DNA from 4 places in the Bradyrhizobium sp. SZCCHNR1098 genome. Region 4 is predicted to be linked to each of the others. Evidence: predicted binding sites of a transcription regulator. Region 4 holds the regulator's gene; each other region holds the start of a gene.

Region 1 (3,453 bases), on a different contig from region 4:
CGGACGAGCCGGGCCCCACGGGACCCGGCTCACCATCGATGGATCGTCGATCAGGACGCCTTCTTGCGCAGGCTGTCGACGAATTTGATCAGGTCGATCGTGCCGTCCCAGTCCTTCGTCGTGGCAGGGTGGAAGCCCTTCTTCTGGCCGTCGGAGAGACGGTCGAAGGCGGCCTTGTCCTTGATCGGCGCATCGAAGAAGGCCTTGGCGATCGCCGATTTCAGATCGTCCGGCAGGTCCGTGTTGTAGGCGTAGGGGCCGTTGATGATCGGCGCCGACTTGTGAATGATGCGGAAGTCGTCCTTCTTCATCGGCGAACCGTCAGCGTTCTTCAGCATGCCCTTGGTCAGCATCTGGGCCAACGTCGAATCGTTGTCGCTCGTCCATTGGTTGGCCGCGATGTCGACAGTCCCCTGGGACAGGGCCAGCACCGCGTTCTCGTGGCTGCCGGTGAAGACAACCTTGCCAAAATACGTCTCGGCGTCGGTCACGCCCATCTTGTTGAGCTCGAAGCGGGGCACGTTGTTGCCCGACGTTGAGTTCGGATCGACGAGGCCGAGATTCTTGCCCTTGAGGTCTTCGACCTTCCGGTACGGGCTGCTCGCCTTGACGAAGAACACCGAATAATAGCCGGTGCTGCCGTCGGAGTTGATGTCGTTGGCGAAGGCATCGGTCTTGACGCCGGTGAGCCGGGCGCGGGCAAACGACGCCGAGCCATAGCTCGCGATGTGGATGTTGCCGGCGCGCTGACCTTCGATCACGGCCGCGTAATCGTTGGCGATACGCAGCGTCACCTTCACGCCCAGCTCTTTCGAGAGATAGTTCACGAAAGGCGTCCAGCGCTCGGTGACACCCGAAGCGTTCTCTGCCGGGACCACGGCGAAGGTCAGCTCAGGATACTTCGCCTTCCAGTCCTCGGCTGACGCCGAGGCCGTGAAAGCCAGCGCAGCGACGCCCGCCAGAACGATGCGACGATTGATCATAACATGCCCTCTTGTTGCAGTAAGTAACAGGTCTCGCCCCCGCGCCATGCGGACGCTCGAGCTTGCAGAAATCCGCGTCTCAGGCCACGGCGGCTTCGCCGAGTGCCGGCACCGTTGCCGCCGGTGCCGGATGGATCGAACCCATCACCTCGTCCGCCTCGAGATCGTAGAGCTCACGTGCGATCTGCGCCGTCAGCGCCGACGGCACGTCGTCGAACACGATCCGTCCGGTCGCCATGCCGATCAGGCGATCGCAATAGCTGCGCGCCAGATCGAGCGAATGCAGGTTGCAGACGACGGTGATGCCGAAATGCTTGTTGATGCGCAGCAGCGCGTCCATCACGATCTTGGTGTTACGGGGATCGAGCGAGGCGATCGGCTCGTCTGCGAGAATGATCTCGGGGTTCTGCACCATCGCGCGCGCAATCGCGACGCGCTGCTGCTGCCCGCCCGAGAGCTGATCGGCGCGCTGCGCTGCGAGGGAGGCCATGTCGAACTGCTCGAGCGCGGACAGCGCCATGGCGACATCCTCCGCCGGCCAGAGCTGCGCCAGCGAGCGCCACGACGGGATTTCGGCGAGTCGCCCCATCAGCACGTTCGTCAGCACGTCCAATCGGCCGACCAGATTGAACTGCTGGAAGATCATCGCCGAGCGCGCACGCCACTGCCGCAGATCGCGGCCGCGCAGCGCCGTCACGTCGAGATCCTTGAAGAGGATGCGGCCGCCGCTCACCGGGCTCAGACGATTGATGGACCGCAGCAAGGTCGACTTGCCGGCGCCGGAACGCCCGATCACGCCGACGAAGCTGCCGGGTGCAACTGAGAAGGAAGCATTGTCGACTGCGGCTTTCATGCCAAAACGGCACGTCAGGCCATCCACCACCAGCATTGAATTCTCCAGACGCCTCGCTCTGGCCTATCGCTAGCGTCTGGATTCTACAGTTATGTGACAGCGACACCGCAGCGCCGCACTCGTCCACACGCCGGTCGCAGTCATGCAGATGTCACGCGCCTGTCATAGGGGAGATCCGACACCTTCACAGATGTAGAGAGTAGAGTCAGGACGTGAGATGGCCGGCAAGTCGCTTTCAATTGAACCAACCGTTGACCCTTCGGCCAAGCTCCAGGACGTGACGCTTGGCGCCTATTGTGAGGTCGGCGCCCGCACCATCCTGCAGGAGGTGACGATGGGCGACTACTCCTATGTGGTCAACGATTCCCAGATCACCTACACGACGATCGGGAAGTTCTGTTCGATCGCGGCGATGACCCGGATCAATCCGGGCAACCACCCGATGCAGCGGGCGACGCAGGCCCATTTCACCTATCGCGCCAGCGCCTATTTTCCAGGAGAGCCCGACGATGTGGAGTTCTTCGCCTGGCGGAGAGAGCATCATGTCCAGATCGGACACGACGTCTGGATCGGCCATGGCGCGATCGTGCTGCCGGGCCGCAACATCGGCACCGGCGCGGTCGTGGCGGCTGGCGCCATCGTTACCAAGGACGTTCCGGCCTATACCGTCGTCGCCGGCAATCCGGCGCGCCCGATCAAGCGCCGGTTTCCGCGCGAGGTCGAGCAGCGGCTGCTGGATCTGGCGTGGTGGGATTGGAATCACGAGGCGCTGCGCGCGGCGCTTCCCGATTTCCGCAAGCTCGAGATCACCGACTTCCTGGACAAATACGAGGCTGCCCTCGACGCGCGCGTCGCGGTGCGGCAGAGTGCCGCCCCATGACCGATATCTCCATCTCGCGGGGCCGCTGCCTCGCCGATACCGACCTCGTAGACACTTCCTTGATCATATCCGGCGGCGTGATCGCTGGCATCGGGACACCGGGACGCCGGTCGGGTCTCGAACTCGATGCGGAGGGGCTCACCGTGCTCCCCGGCATCGTCGACATCCACGGCGATGCGTTCGAGCGCCAGATGATGCCGCGCGCCGGGGTCGATTTCCCGACAGACGTTGCGCTGATCGACAGCGACCGCCAGGCCATCAGCAATGGCATCACCACGGTCTTTCACGCGACGACCTGGTCATGGGAGCCGGGCCTGCGCAGCGCCGACAATGCGCGGCGCCTGCTCGAATCGATCGAAGCGCTTCGCCCGCGGCTCGCAGCCGACACGCGCTTCCATCTGCGCCACGAGACCTTCAATCTCGACGACGAGGAGGAGATCTGGCAATGGCTCGCCGACCGGCGCGTCGACCTGTTCGCCTTCAACGATCACATGGACTCGACGGTGGCGAGTCTGGACAAGCCGCACAAGCGCCAGCGCATGGTCGATCGCACCGGCCTGCCCGGCGCGGAGTTCGACCGGTTGGTCGCGCGCATCGCCGCTCGCGCCGATGCTGTTCCGGCCTCGATCGCGCGGCTGGCCGAGATCGCACGCAAGGCTGGTGTCCGCATGCTGTCGCACGACGACGACAGCCCGGCCATGCGCAAGGCGTTTCGCAGCCAGGGAGTGACCATTGCA
Region 2 (3,453 bases), on a different contig from region 4:
TGGCGGCATGAATCTCGGCTTCATGTATCTGCCGGTCTATCGCGGCTGGGTCGTCATATTCTCCCTGGTCGTCTGTCTGGCGACCTGGTTCCTGATCGAGCGGACCCGGCTCGGCGCCTACCTGCGCGCCGCCACCGAGAATCCGACATTGGTGCGGGCGTTCGGCATCAACGTGCCGCGCATGATCACGCTGACCTACGGCCTCGGCGTCGGGCTCGCGGCCCTCGCCGGCGTGCTGTCGGCGCCGATCAACCAGGTGCGGCCCCTGATGGGCGAGCACATCATCATCGTGGTGTTCGCGGTGGTCGTGATCGGCGGCATGGGCTCGATCATGGGCTCGATCATCACCGGCTTCCTGCTCGGTGTGATCGAGGGACTGACCAAATATTTCTATCCCGAGGCTTCCAACACCGTGGTCTTCGTTCTGATGGTCCTGGTGCTGCTGGTGAAGCCGACGGGTCTGACCGGACGGGCGGCCTGACATGACATCCATCACCGACACGACCCTGCCGATCACCCCGCGCGCGATGCGCGACGAGATGATCGTGTTCGTCATCATGGCGGCGCTGCTGGCGATCGTACCGTGGACCGGGCTGTACCCGTTCTTCGTCATGCAGGCGCTGTGCTTCGCGCTGCTCGCCTGCGCCTTCAACCTCTTGATCGGCTATGGCGGCCTGCTGTCGTTCGGCCACGCGATGTTCCTGGGAACGGCCGGCTACTGCAGCGCCCACGCGCTGAAGGTGTGGGGGCTGCCGCCCGAGCTCGGCATCCTCACAGGCGTCGCCGGATCGTTCGTCCTGTCGGTGATCACCGGCTACATCTCGATCCGCCGCCAGGGCATCTATTTCGCGATGATCACGCTGGCGCTGTCGCAGCTGCTGTATTTCATCTATCTGCAGGCGCCGTTCACCCATGGCGAGGACGGCATCCAGGGCATTCCCCAGGGGCGGATGTTCGGCATCCTCGACCTGTCCAGGCCGACGGTGCTCTATTACGTCGTGCTGGTCGGCTTCCTCGCCGGTTTCCTGCTGATCTTCCGCACCATCAACTCGCCGTTCGGCGAAGTGCTGAAATCGATCCGTGAGAACGAGCAGCGGGCGATCTCGCTGGGTTACAAGACCGACCATTACAAGCTGCTCGCCTTCATTCTGTCCGGGACGCTGGCCGGCTTGGCTGGCGCGTTGAAGGTGTTCGTCGCCCAGAACGCCTCGCTGACCGACGTCGAGGTGGCGATGTCGGGGCAGATCGTGCTCATGACCCTGGTCGGAGGGCTCGGCACCGTGTTCGGCCCCGTCGTCGGCGCGTTCGTGATCGTCGGCATGCAGCAATATCTGTCCGGCTTCGGCCAGTGGGTGACGGTGATCCAGGGCGTGATCTTCGTCGCCTGCGTGCTCACCTTCCGCCGCGGCGTGGTCGGCGAAATCGCCCATCTGTTCAAACGATCCCTTTAAGCCGTTGATCTGAAAAGAGATCGTCGAAAGGGCAGAAAGCGGTGGATGAACCGGCCACCGCTTCTGCTGGTGCGCGATCCGGAGTATGACAGTTCTGTGACGGGCCGGCCCTGGCCCGTTTCGGAATGGATGGATCTCGTCCCATGCTGCACTGGTTTCGCGCCGTCCTCCCGCGGGAGGAGCGGTTTTTCGATTTGTTCGCCCGCCACAACAAGGTGGTGATTCAGGGCGCCCATGCGCTGCAGGACATGCTGCAGGGCGGTGACGACATCCTCGCCCACTGCCAGCGCGTCAGCCAGTTCGAGAACGAGGCCGACAACATCACCCGCGAAGTGCTGACCGCGGTCCGCCGCACCTTCATCACCCCGTTCGACCGCGGCGACATCAAGAACCTGATCACCTCGATGGACGATGCCATCGACCAGATGCAGCAGACCGCCAAGGCCGTGGTGCTGTTCGAGGTCAAAGAGTTCGAGCCGACCATGCGCGAGATGGGCACCTTGCTGGTCGATTGCGCCAATCTGATCGGCCGCGCGCTGCCGTTGCTGCAGGCGATCGGCCAGAACGTGCCGATGATCACCGCGATCACCGAGGAGATGACCAAGCTCGAGGGCCGGGTCGACGACCTCCACGACATCGGGCTGAAGGAGCTGTTCCTCAAGCACCGCAAGGCCAATACCATGGACTTCATCGTCGGCGCCGAGATCTACGACCATCTGGAGAAGGTCGCCGACCGCTTCGACGACGTCGCCAACGAGATCAATTCGATCATGATCGAACAGGTCTAGGGTAGGGCCGCGCCGTGGACGCTCAACTCGGCCTTCCGATCCTGGTCGGCCTCATCGCCGTTGCGCTCGCCTTCGATTTCCTGAACGGCCTGCACGACGCCGCCAACTCGATCGCGACCATCGTTTCGACCCGCGTGCTCCGGCCGCAATATGCGGTGTTCTGGGCCGCATTCTTTAATTTCGTCGCGTTCGCGGTGTTCGGCCTCCACGTCGCGCAGACCATCGGTACAGGGATCATCGATCCCGCCATCGTCGACGCCCAGGTGATCTTCGCGGCCCTGGTCGGCGCCATCGTCTGGAACCTCGTCACCTGGGCGGCCGGCATTCCCTCGTCGAGCTCACACGCGCTGATCGGCGGCCTGGTCGGGGCAGGGGTCGCCAAGGCCGGCATCTCGGCCGCCGTCTGGAGCGGCCTGTCGAAGACCGTGCTCGCGATCGTGCTGTCGCCGCTGGTCGGCCTGATACTGGCGATGGTCCTGGTCGCGATCGTGTCCTGGGCCTCGGTGCGCTCGACGCCGTTCGCGGTCGACCGCGCCTTCCGCATCCTGCAATTCGCCTCGGCCTCGCTGTATTCGCTCGGCCATGGCGGCAACGACGCGCAGAAGACGATGGGCATCATCGCCGTGCTGCTGTATTCGCAGGGCCATCTCGGCAACGAGTTCACGGTGCCGTTCTGGGTCGTGCTGTCGTGCCAGGCGGCGATGGCGCTGGGCACCCTGATGGGCGGCTGGCGCATCGTCCGCACCATGGGCCTGCGCATCACCAAGCTGAACCCGATGCAGGGTTTCTGCGCCGAGACCGGCGGCGCGATCACGCTGTTCCTGGCGACCTTCCTCGGCGTGCCCGTCTCGACCACCCACACCATCACCGGAGCCATCGTCGGCGTCGGCGCCGCCCGCCGCGCCTCCGCGGTGCGCTGGAACGTGGCCGGATCGATCGTCTATGCCTGGGTCTTCACGATTCCGGCCTCGGCGATCGTCGCGGCGCTGACGTTCTGGCTGGTGTCGGTGCTCCGGCACTGATCCGGATCGGCCCGGCCGGGCTCAACTCGCCGGTTGGAGTTGCGGTGCAAAACGCCTATATGGAGGGCGCGCGGCGGCCGAGATCCCGCGCCTTTCCCGTAAATCGCCCGCTCTCTGGCCTGAAACGACGCCTGCCGCCTCATGTCCGATACTGCCGTCACGACCGAACAGCCCGCCCGCACCGCCTTGTCC
Region 3 (3,453 bases), on a different contig from region 4:
ATCATCGTCCGCGACGCCGCCACCGTTCCACTGACGGTGGACGCACCGAATACGATCAAGGTCAGCGCGGGTGAGCGGATCGGCCTGTCGATTGAGCCGAGCGCCATTCGTCTGCTGCCGGAGCAAGGCGGATCAGCATGACCAGGCGTCCCGTCACCATCGCACAGATTTCCGATCTGCACATCAAGGCGCCCGGCCGGCTCGCCTACCGCCGGGTCGATACGGCGCGTGCGCTGGCCCGTAGCATCGCGGAACTCAACCGGTTCGAGCCGAAGCTCGATCTGGTGGTGATCTCGGGCGATCTCGCCGATACGCCGTCGCCGGCCGAGTACGATCATCTCAAGGATCTTCTCGGCGAACTCGAGATTCCATTCGCCGCCGTGCCCGGCAATCACGATTCACGCGAGCTGATGCGCGCGGCGTTTCCGGGCACTCTCCATGGTGGACCTACCGGTCCGCTGAACCGGCATGTGGCGTTGGCCGATCTCGATCTGCTTCTGCTCGATTCCAGCGTGCCCGGCCATCCGCATGGCGAGCTCGATGAGGCGAGTCTCCAATGGCTCGACGCCACGCTGTCCGCCTCCAGCGAAAAGCCGGCCTTGCTGTTTCTGCATCATCCGCCGTTCGCCACTGGCATCTGGCACATGGACCGGCAGAACCTGCGCAACGCCGACGATCTCGCGGCCATCCTCACGCGCCATCCGCGGGTGCAACTGATCGGATGCGGTCACGTCCACCGCGCGGCACTGACCCGGTTTGCCGGCATTCCCTGTGCGATTTGCCCGGCACCGAACCATGCCGTCGCGCTCGACCTGGCCGAGCTTCGACCCCCATCCTTCCGGATCGAGCCGCCGGCCTTTCACCTTCATGCCTGGTTTCCAGGACCGGGATTCGGAACGGTCGTCACTCATCAGGTGCCGATCGGGGATTTCGACGGGCCGCATCCGTTCTTCAATCAAGACGGCACGCTCATCGACTAAGCGCACAAGCACATGACAAGGCGGTGGACGTCTGGTCTAGCTCTCGACCTCGAACGTCACGCGCTCCGCGGCGAAGCGCGAGCGCTTGCTGACGAGTGGCGTCGCATCGGCATCGATGTCGATGCTGTCGACGACCAGCACCGGGCGCCCAATCGCGAGGTCGAGCCGTGCGGCGTCGCTTGCGTCGGCGATGGCTGCCGTGATCCTGGTCGTGCCGCGGCGATAGTCGCGAATGCCGTAATGCGCGAGCAGCGCCGTCATCGAGCGGACCGACGCGAAGATGTGACCGGCCTCGGGAAATCGCTCGGACGACAGCCAGGACGTGCTGACGCAGATGGGGGTCTTGTCGGCAAGACGCAGTGCATCGATTCGGACCAGCGGAGCACCCGTCTTCAATCGCAGCTCGCGCGCGAGTTCGCGCGTTGCGGGCTCTTCGGACGCTGCGATCAACTGCCCGCGAGGCTCACGCCCGCCGGCGCCCACGATCTCGGAGAACCTGGTTCGCGATCTCAGGGGATATGACAGACGAGGCGCTTCGACATAGGTGCCGCTGCCGCGCTCGGCGCGCACGAGGCCGCGCTGCGCCAAGGTCGCGAGCGCGCGTCGTACCGTATGACGGTTGACGCGGTAGGTTTCGGCGATCTCGGTCTCGCCGGGCAGGCGCGTGCCGGCGGCGAAGCGGCCGTCGGCGATGTCGCGCTCGATGCCGTCGGCCACCCGCCGCCACAGCGCCACGCCCGAATCCGCGCCAAGCATGCTCATCGCGGCTCCCCGCTCTCCGGCCTCGAAATCACGTCCATGTCATCAAACAGTCATGGCGCTTCGTTACGAAGTTGTCTATTAACATAGACAACTTCGTAACGGCAAGATCGGGATGAAGATGGACGGCAAGACTGCGATGCAGGACCGGCGCAGGGCGGCGATGAGGGTATTGGCGCATGCCTCGCATGCGGACATCCGCGCCAGGCTCAATGGCCTCGCGCTGCCTGAGCATCGCGACCTGCGCCCGGCGGAGAATGGCCTCGTGATGCTGCGGGGCCGGATCGGCGGTGATGGAGCGCCGTTCAATGTCGGCGAGGCGACGGTGTCGCGCGCCGCGGTACGGCTGGAGAGCGGCGAGGTCGGGTTCGGCTATGTGCTGGGACGCGACGCCGCCAAGGCGCGTCTGATGGCGCTGTGTGACGCGATGATCCAGTCATCAAGCCACACGCGATCGATCGAGACGCAGGTGGTTGCGCCGCTGCAGGCGCAGATGCGCACTTCGCGCCAGCACCGCGCAGAGGAGGCTGCGGCCACGCGTGTCGATTTCTATACGATGGTGCGAGGAGAAGGCTGATGGCTGCTGCCGCTTCCGATCTGCAGCCTGGTTTCGCCGACAATGTCCTGTCCGCGCAATCGACCTTCCGTACCGTCATGGAGGCCATGGCGCGTCCGGGAAATGTGCGGCAGGTCGAGGTCAATGTCGGCCGGCCGTCGTCCTTGATGCCTGGTGCCGCCGCGATCGCGTTGACGCTGTTCGATCACGATACGCCGATCTGGCTCGATGCGCCGCTCGCCGGCACGCCCGAGGTCGGCGCCTGGCTCAAGTTTCACACCGGGGCGCCGATCGTCGCCGATGCCGCGCTCGCCTGCTTTGCAGTGGCGGCGGACCCCGAAGCGCTGCCTGATCTGAATTCATTCGCGCTCGGCAGTGCTGAATACCCCGATCGCTCGACGACGCTGATCCTGCAGGTGCCGAGCTTGTCCGGAGGGCCGGTGTTCAAGCTGCGCGGTCCAGGCATCGACGGGACGACATCGTTCCGCGCAACGGTCGCACCCGCCGACCTGTTCGAGCGGCTGTCGATCAATGAGAAGCTGTTTCCGCGTGGTGTCGATGTGGTGCTGGTCGATGGTTCGTCCATCGTCGCCATCCCGCGGACGACACGACTCGTTTCCGCAGGAGAGTAAGGCATGTATGTCGCCGTGAAAGGTGGCGAGCGCGCCATCGAGAACGCGCACCGGCTGCTGGCGCATGAGCGCCGGGGTGATCGCGACGTGCCGGAGCTGTCGCTGGCGCAGATCTCCGAGCAGTTGGGGCTTGCCGTCGATCGCGTGATGAGCGAAGGCTCGCTGTACGACCGCGAGCTCGCGGCGCTCGCAATCAAGCAGGCGCGTGGCGATCTGATCGAGGCGATCTTCCTGGTGCGCGCCTTCCGCGCGACCTTGCCGCGCTTCGGCGCAAGCGAGCCGGTCGACACCGGCGCGATGCGGGTGCAGCGGCGCGTCTCGTCGACCTTCAAGGACATTCCCGGCGGCCAGGTGCTCGGGCCGACCTTCGACTATACGCATCGGCTGCTCGATCCGCAGTTGGCGGCAGGCGCCGAGCCGGAGCCGCCGGCCCGCGCCGAGGCGCCGAATGCGCCGACGCCACGTGTCACCGACATTCTCGGCCAGGACGGCTTGATCGAGCCGTCGCCGCAAGCCGAGGTTGGCG
Region 4 (3,453 bases):
GAAAGCTGCAGGAAAACCTGGGTGGCGCTTCCCGGACCGCCCTCTCGCTTGGCAACCCGCTATCCAGTCACGCACAGATCATGACCAGCGGCGGGACCTCGTCTCTCTCGCTCCTTCCCTCACCGCGCCGAGGCACTCTGTGCCGCGATCTCGCGCCGCACGACCGCCTCGAAGCGGCTCGCGGGGGCGGCGAACATCAGCCGGGTCTCCTCGTGGAACGCCGAGAAGATGCCGACCACGGCCGGCTCCCCGCCGACCTCGGCCAGGATCGGCGAGCCCGAATAGCCGAAATTGGCCAGGCAATGCACTGTCAGCAGCCGGGCATCCCCGGTCATGCCGGCGCTGCAATTGCGCTGGCCGGTCGGCGAATAGCGCCGCTCCTGGCCGTAGCCGATCTCGGAGATGGTGCCGGCCGTCGTCGCAGCCTGCAATTCCTCGCGGGTCAGCGCCTTGACCGCGACCGGCTTCGACGGCAGCGCGTCCTTCAGCACAATCAGCGCCCAATCGGCGGGCGAGCGGTCGAGCGACCATCTGTCGTGCCGGGTCGGAACGAAATCGGGCGCCACGATCAGCTTGTCGGCGACCGACGATGCCGCCGGCGTGCCACGGTTCATGCCGGCCAGGAAGCGGACGTTGCCGGGGCTGACCTGCGCCACGCCGTTGAAGACGCAATGCGCGGCGGTGAGCACGACGCGCGGCGCGACCAGCGTGCCGGTGCACCAGCCGCCGCTCGAGTATTGCGCGACGGTGACGACGCCGATCGACGACGCCGGCCAGGAGGTGGGATCGACGACCTCGCCGATGTGGCGATCGAGCCCGAGCAGTTGCTCCGGACGCGGAGTGGCAATGCCCGCATCCGCCGATTCCGGTTTCGGCTGCCAGGACGCAATGGCGCTCTGGGCCTGGACGCGCTGCGGCTCGGTCAACCTGACCCGCTGCACGTCGCGGCCGGCCGATCGCACGCCGCTACGGCCCGCCATCACCAGCCAGGCATAGCCCTGCACGACGTCCTGCTTTGCGCCACGGCCGTCGAGCAGCATCAGGCCGAGCATGTATTGCGACTGGGCGAAGCCCTGCGCCGCCGCGCGGCTGAACCAGCGACTGGCTTCGCCGTAGTTGGAGGCAACACCCTCGCCGTTGACGTAGGCGATGCCGAGATAGTGTTGCGCGACGGCGAGCCCCTGATCGGCGGCCTTGCGGTACCAGGCCAGCGCCTCGCTCGGATTACGCGGCACGCCCCAGCCGAAGGCGTGCATGAAGCCGACGTCGAACTGCGCCCGCGCATCGCCCTTGGCGGCCAGCGGCAGCAGCCGTCGCATCGCCGCCGCATGCTGCCCGTTGCCTGCCGCCGCGACCGCGTCTTCGAGCTCGGCGGCCGGGGCGCCCGCCAAGCTGCCGAGCAGCATGACAAGAGATATGATGATGGTCTTGATCAAGGGCGTCCGCTGGGACCGAAACATCGTGACGGGCCACGAAGCAGACACGATCAAGACGGCGGCGGCGTGGCGGAAAGCGGACCGCGATCTCCTCAATCGGGCCCGCTCGCGCCTCACACCTTCTTCATCCTCACGCCCATCGCCCTTACACCTGCTCGCTCTTGGCGAAGCGATCATCGAGCGCATAACCGGCGCCGCGCACGGTGCGGATCGGGTCCTGCTCGCGACCGGGATTGAGCAGCTTGCGCAGGCGGCCGATATGGACGTCGACGGTGCGCTCGTCGATGTAGATGTCGCGGCCCCAGACGCTGTCGAGCAGCTGTTCGCGGCTGAACACGCGGCCGGGGTGCTCGAGGAAGAATTCGAGCAGGCGGTATTCGGTCGGGCCGAGATCGATCGGCCGCCCCGAGCGCGCCACGCGGCGTTTCTCGCGGTCGAGCTCGATGTCGCCATAGGACAGCACGGTTGCCAGCCGCTCCGGGCTCGCCCGCCGCAGCAGGCCTTTCACGCGCGCCAGGAGCTCCGGCACCGAGAACGGCTTGACGATGTAGTCGTCGGCGCCAGTGGCGAGTCCGCGCACGCGCTCGCTCTCCTCGCCGCGCGCCGTCAGCATGATGATCGGCAGTTGCCGGGTCTCGGTCCGCGCGCGCAGGCGGCGGCACAGCTCGATGCCGGAGAGGCCCGGCAGCATCCAGTCGAGCACGACGAGATCCGGAACGCGCTCCTTCAGCCGCGTGTCGGCCTCGTCGCCGCGCGCCACGGTCTCGACCTCGTAGCCTTCGGCCTCGAGGTTGTAGCGCAGCAGCGTCGTCAGCGCCTCCTCGTCCTCCACCACCAGAATTCGGGCGCCCATGTCTGAACCGTCTCTCTTAGTTACCGGGAATCGTCGTCGCGAAGCTCGTCATGTCGCCCTTCGGGCGCTTGTCCATGATCTGCTGGCCTTCGATCATATAGAATACAGTCTCGGCGATGTTGGTCGCGTGATCGCCGATGCGCTCGATGTTCTTGGCGCAGAACATCAGGTGGATGCAGAACGAGATGTTGCGCGGATCCTCCATCATGTAGGTCAGGAGCTCGCGGAACAGCGAGGTGCAGATGGCGTCGACTTCCTCGTCGCCCTTCCACACCGTCATCGCCGCCGGCAGGTCATGCGCAGCATAGGCGTCCAGCACCGTCTTGACCTGCGACTGCACCAGATCGGTCATGTGCTCGAGGCCGCGGATCAGCTTCAGCGGATGGAAGTCGCTCTCCAGCGCCGCGACGCGCTTGCCGATGTTCTTGGCGAGGTCGCCGATGCGCTCCAGATCGGTCGCCACGCGCATCGCGCCGACGATCTCGCGCAGGTCGACCGCCATCGGCTGGCGACGGGCGATCGTGAGCACGGCGCGCTCCTCGATGATGCGCTGCAGCTTGTCGACCTCGGCGTCGGTGGCGACCACCTTCTGGCCGAGCGCGATGTCGCGCCGCACCAGCGCATCGACGGAATCGACGATCAGCCGCTCCGCGAGGCCGCCCATCTCCGATACCAGACGGGTGAGGTCCTGCAGATCGCTGTCGAACGCCTTGGCGGTATGTTCACTGGCCATGATGATCTCCTGAAGACAATGTCGTCGGCGTCAGCCGAACCGGCCGGTGATGTAATCCTGGGTCCGCCGATCGCTCGGCGAGGTGAAGATCTTGCTGGTGTCGTCGAACTCGATCAGTTCGCCGAGATACATGAAGGCGGTCTTGTCGGAGACGCGCGCCGCCTGCTGCATGTTATGCGTCACGATGGCGATCGTATAGTTTTCGGCGAGTTCCTGGATCAGCTCCTCGACCTTGGCGGTCGAGATCGGATCGAGCGCCGAGCACGGCTCGTCGAACAGGATCACCTCGGGACGGACCGCGACCGTGCGCGCGATGCACAGGCGCTGCTGCTGGCCGCCTGACAGCGACAGGCCCGAGGCGTTGAGCTTGTCCTTGACCTCGTTCCACAGCGCGCCGCCGCGCAGCGCCTTCTCGACCCGGTCGTCCATCT

Evidence for each region. Region 4 encodes PhoB, which activates phosphate uptake and scavenging genes when phosphate is short. Its sites were predicted from a motif close to TGTCATNNANCTGTCAT; they were not measured.
Region 1: the regulator PhoB is predicted to act here: its motif matches at 1,986-2,002, upstream of phnC (phosphonate ABC transporter ATP-binding protein).
Region 2: the regulator PhoB is predicted to act here: its motif matches at 1,537-1,553, upstream of QX135_RS28905 (DUF47 domain-containing protein).
Region 3: the regulator PhoB is predicted to act here: its motif matches at 1,780-1,796, upstream of phnF (phosphonate metabolism transcriptional regulator PhnF).

What each region holds. Positions count from the first base shown of each region.
Region 1 covers NZ_JAUEXY010000015.1:32,917-36,369, forward strand. The annotation lists gene phnD (phosphonate ABC transporter substrate-binding protein) at 51-983, opposite strand; gene phnC (phosphonate ABC transporter ATP-binding protein) at 1,063-1,872, opposite strand; gene QX135_RS26995 (chloramphenicol acetyltransferase) at 2,054-2,716, shown strand; gene QX135_RS27000 (alpha-D-ribose 1-methylphosphonate 5-triphosphate diphosphatase) at 2,713-3,453, shown strand, end outside.
Region 2 covers NZ_JAUEXY010000017.1:40,363-43,815, reverse strand. The annotation lists gene QX135_RS28915 (branched-chain amino acid ABC transporter permease) at 1-481, shown strand, start outside; gene QX135_RS28910 (branched-chain amino acid ABC transporter permease) at 483-1,451, shown strand; gene QX135_RS28905 (DUF47 domain-containing protein) at 1,595-2,239, shown strand; gene QX135_RS28900 (anion permease) at 2,254-3,261, shown strand; gene QX135_RS28895 (peptide chain release factor 3) at 3,403-3,453, shown strand, end outside.
Region 3 covers NZ_JAUEXY010000015.1:23,938-27,390, reverse strand. The annotation lists gene QX135_RS26955 (ABC transporter ATP-binding protein) at 1-141, shown strand, start outside; gene QX135_RS26950 (phosphodiesterase) at 138-980, shown strand; gene phnF (phosphonate metabolism transcriptional regulator PhnF) at 1,017-1,742, opposite strand; gene phnG (phosphonate C-P lyase system protein PhnG) at 1,861-2,316, shown strand; gene phnH (phosphonate C-P lyase system protein PhnH) at 2,316-2,927, shown strand; gene QX135_RS26930 (carbon-phosphorus lyase complex subunit PhnI) at 2,931-3,453, shown strand, end outside.
Region 4 covers NZ_JAUEXY010000011.1:200,577-204,029, forward strand. The annotation lists gene QX135_RS23350 (trypsin-like serine protease) at 120-1,436, opposite strand; gene phoB (phosphate regulon transcriptional regulator PhoB) at 1,582-2,289, opposite strand; gene phoU (phosphate signaling complex protein PhoU) at 2,306-3,022, opposite strand; gene pstB (phosphate ABC transporter ATP-binding protein PstB) at 3,053-3,453, opposite strand, start outside.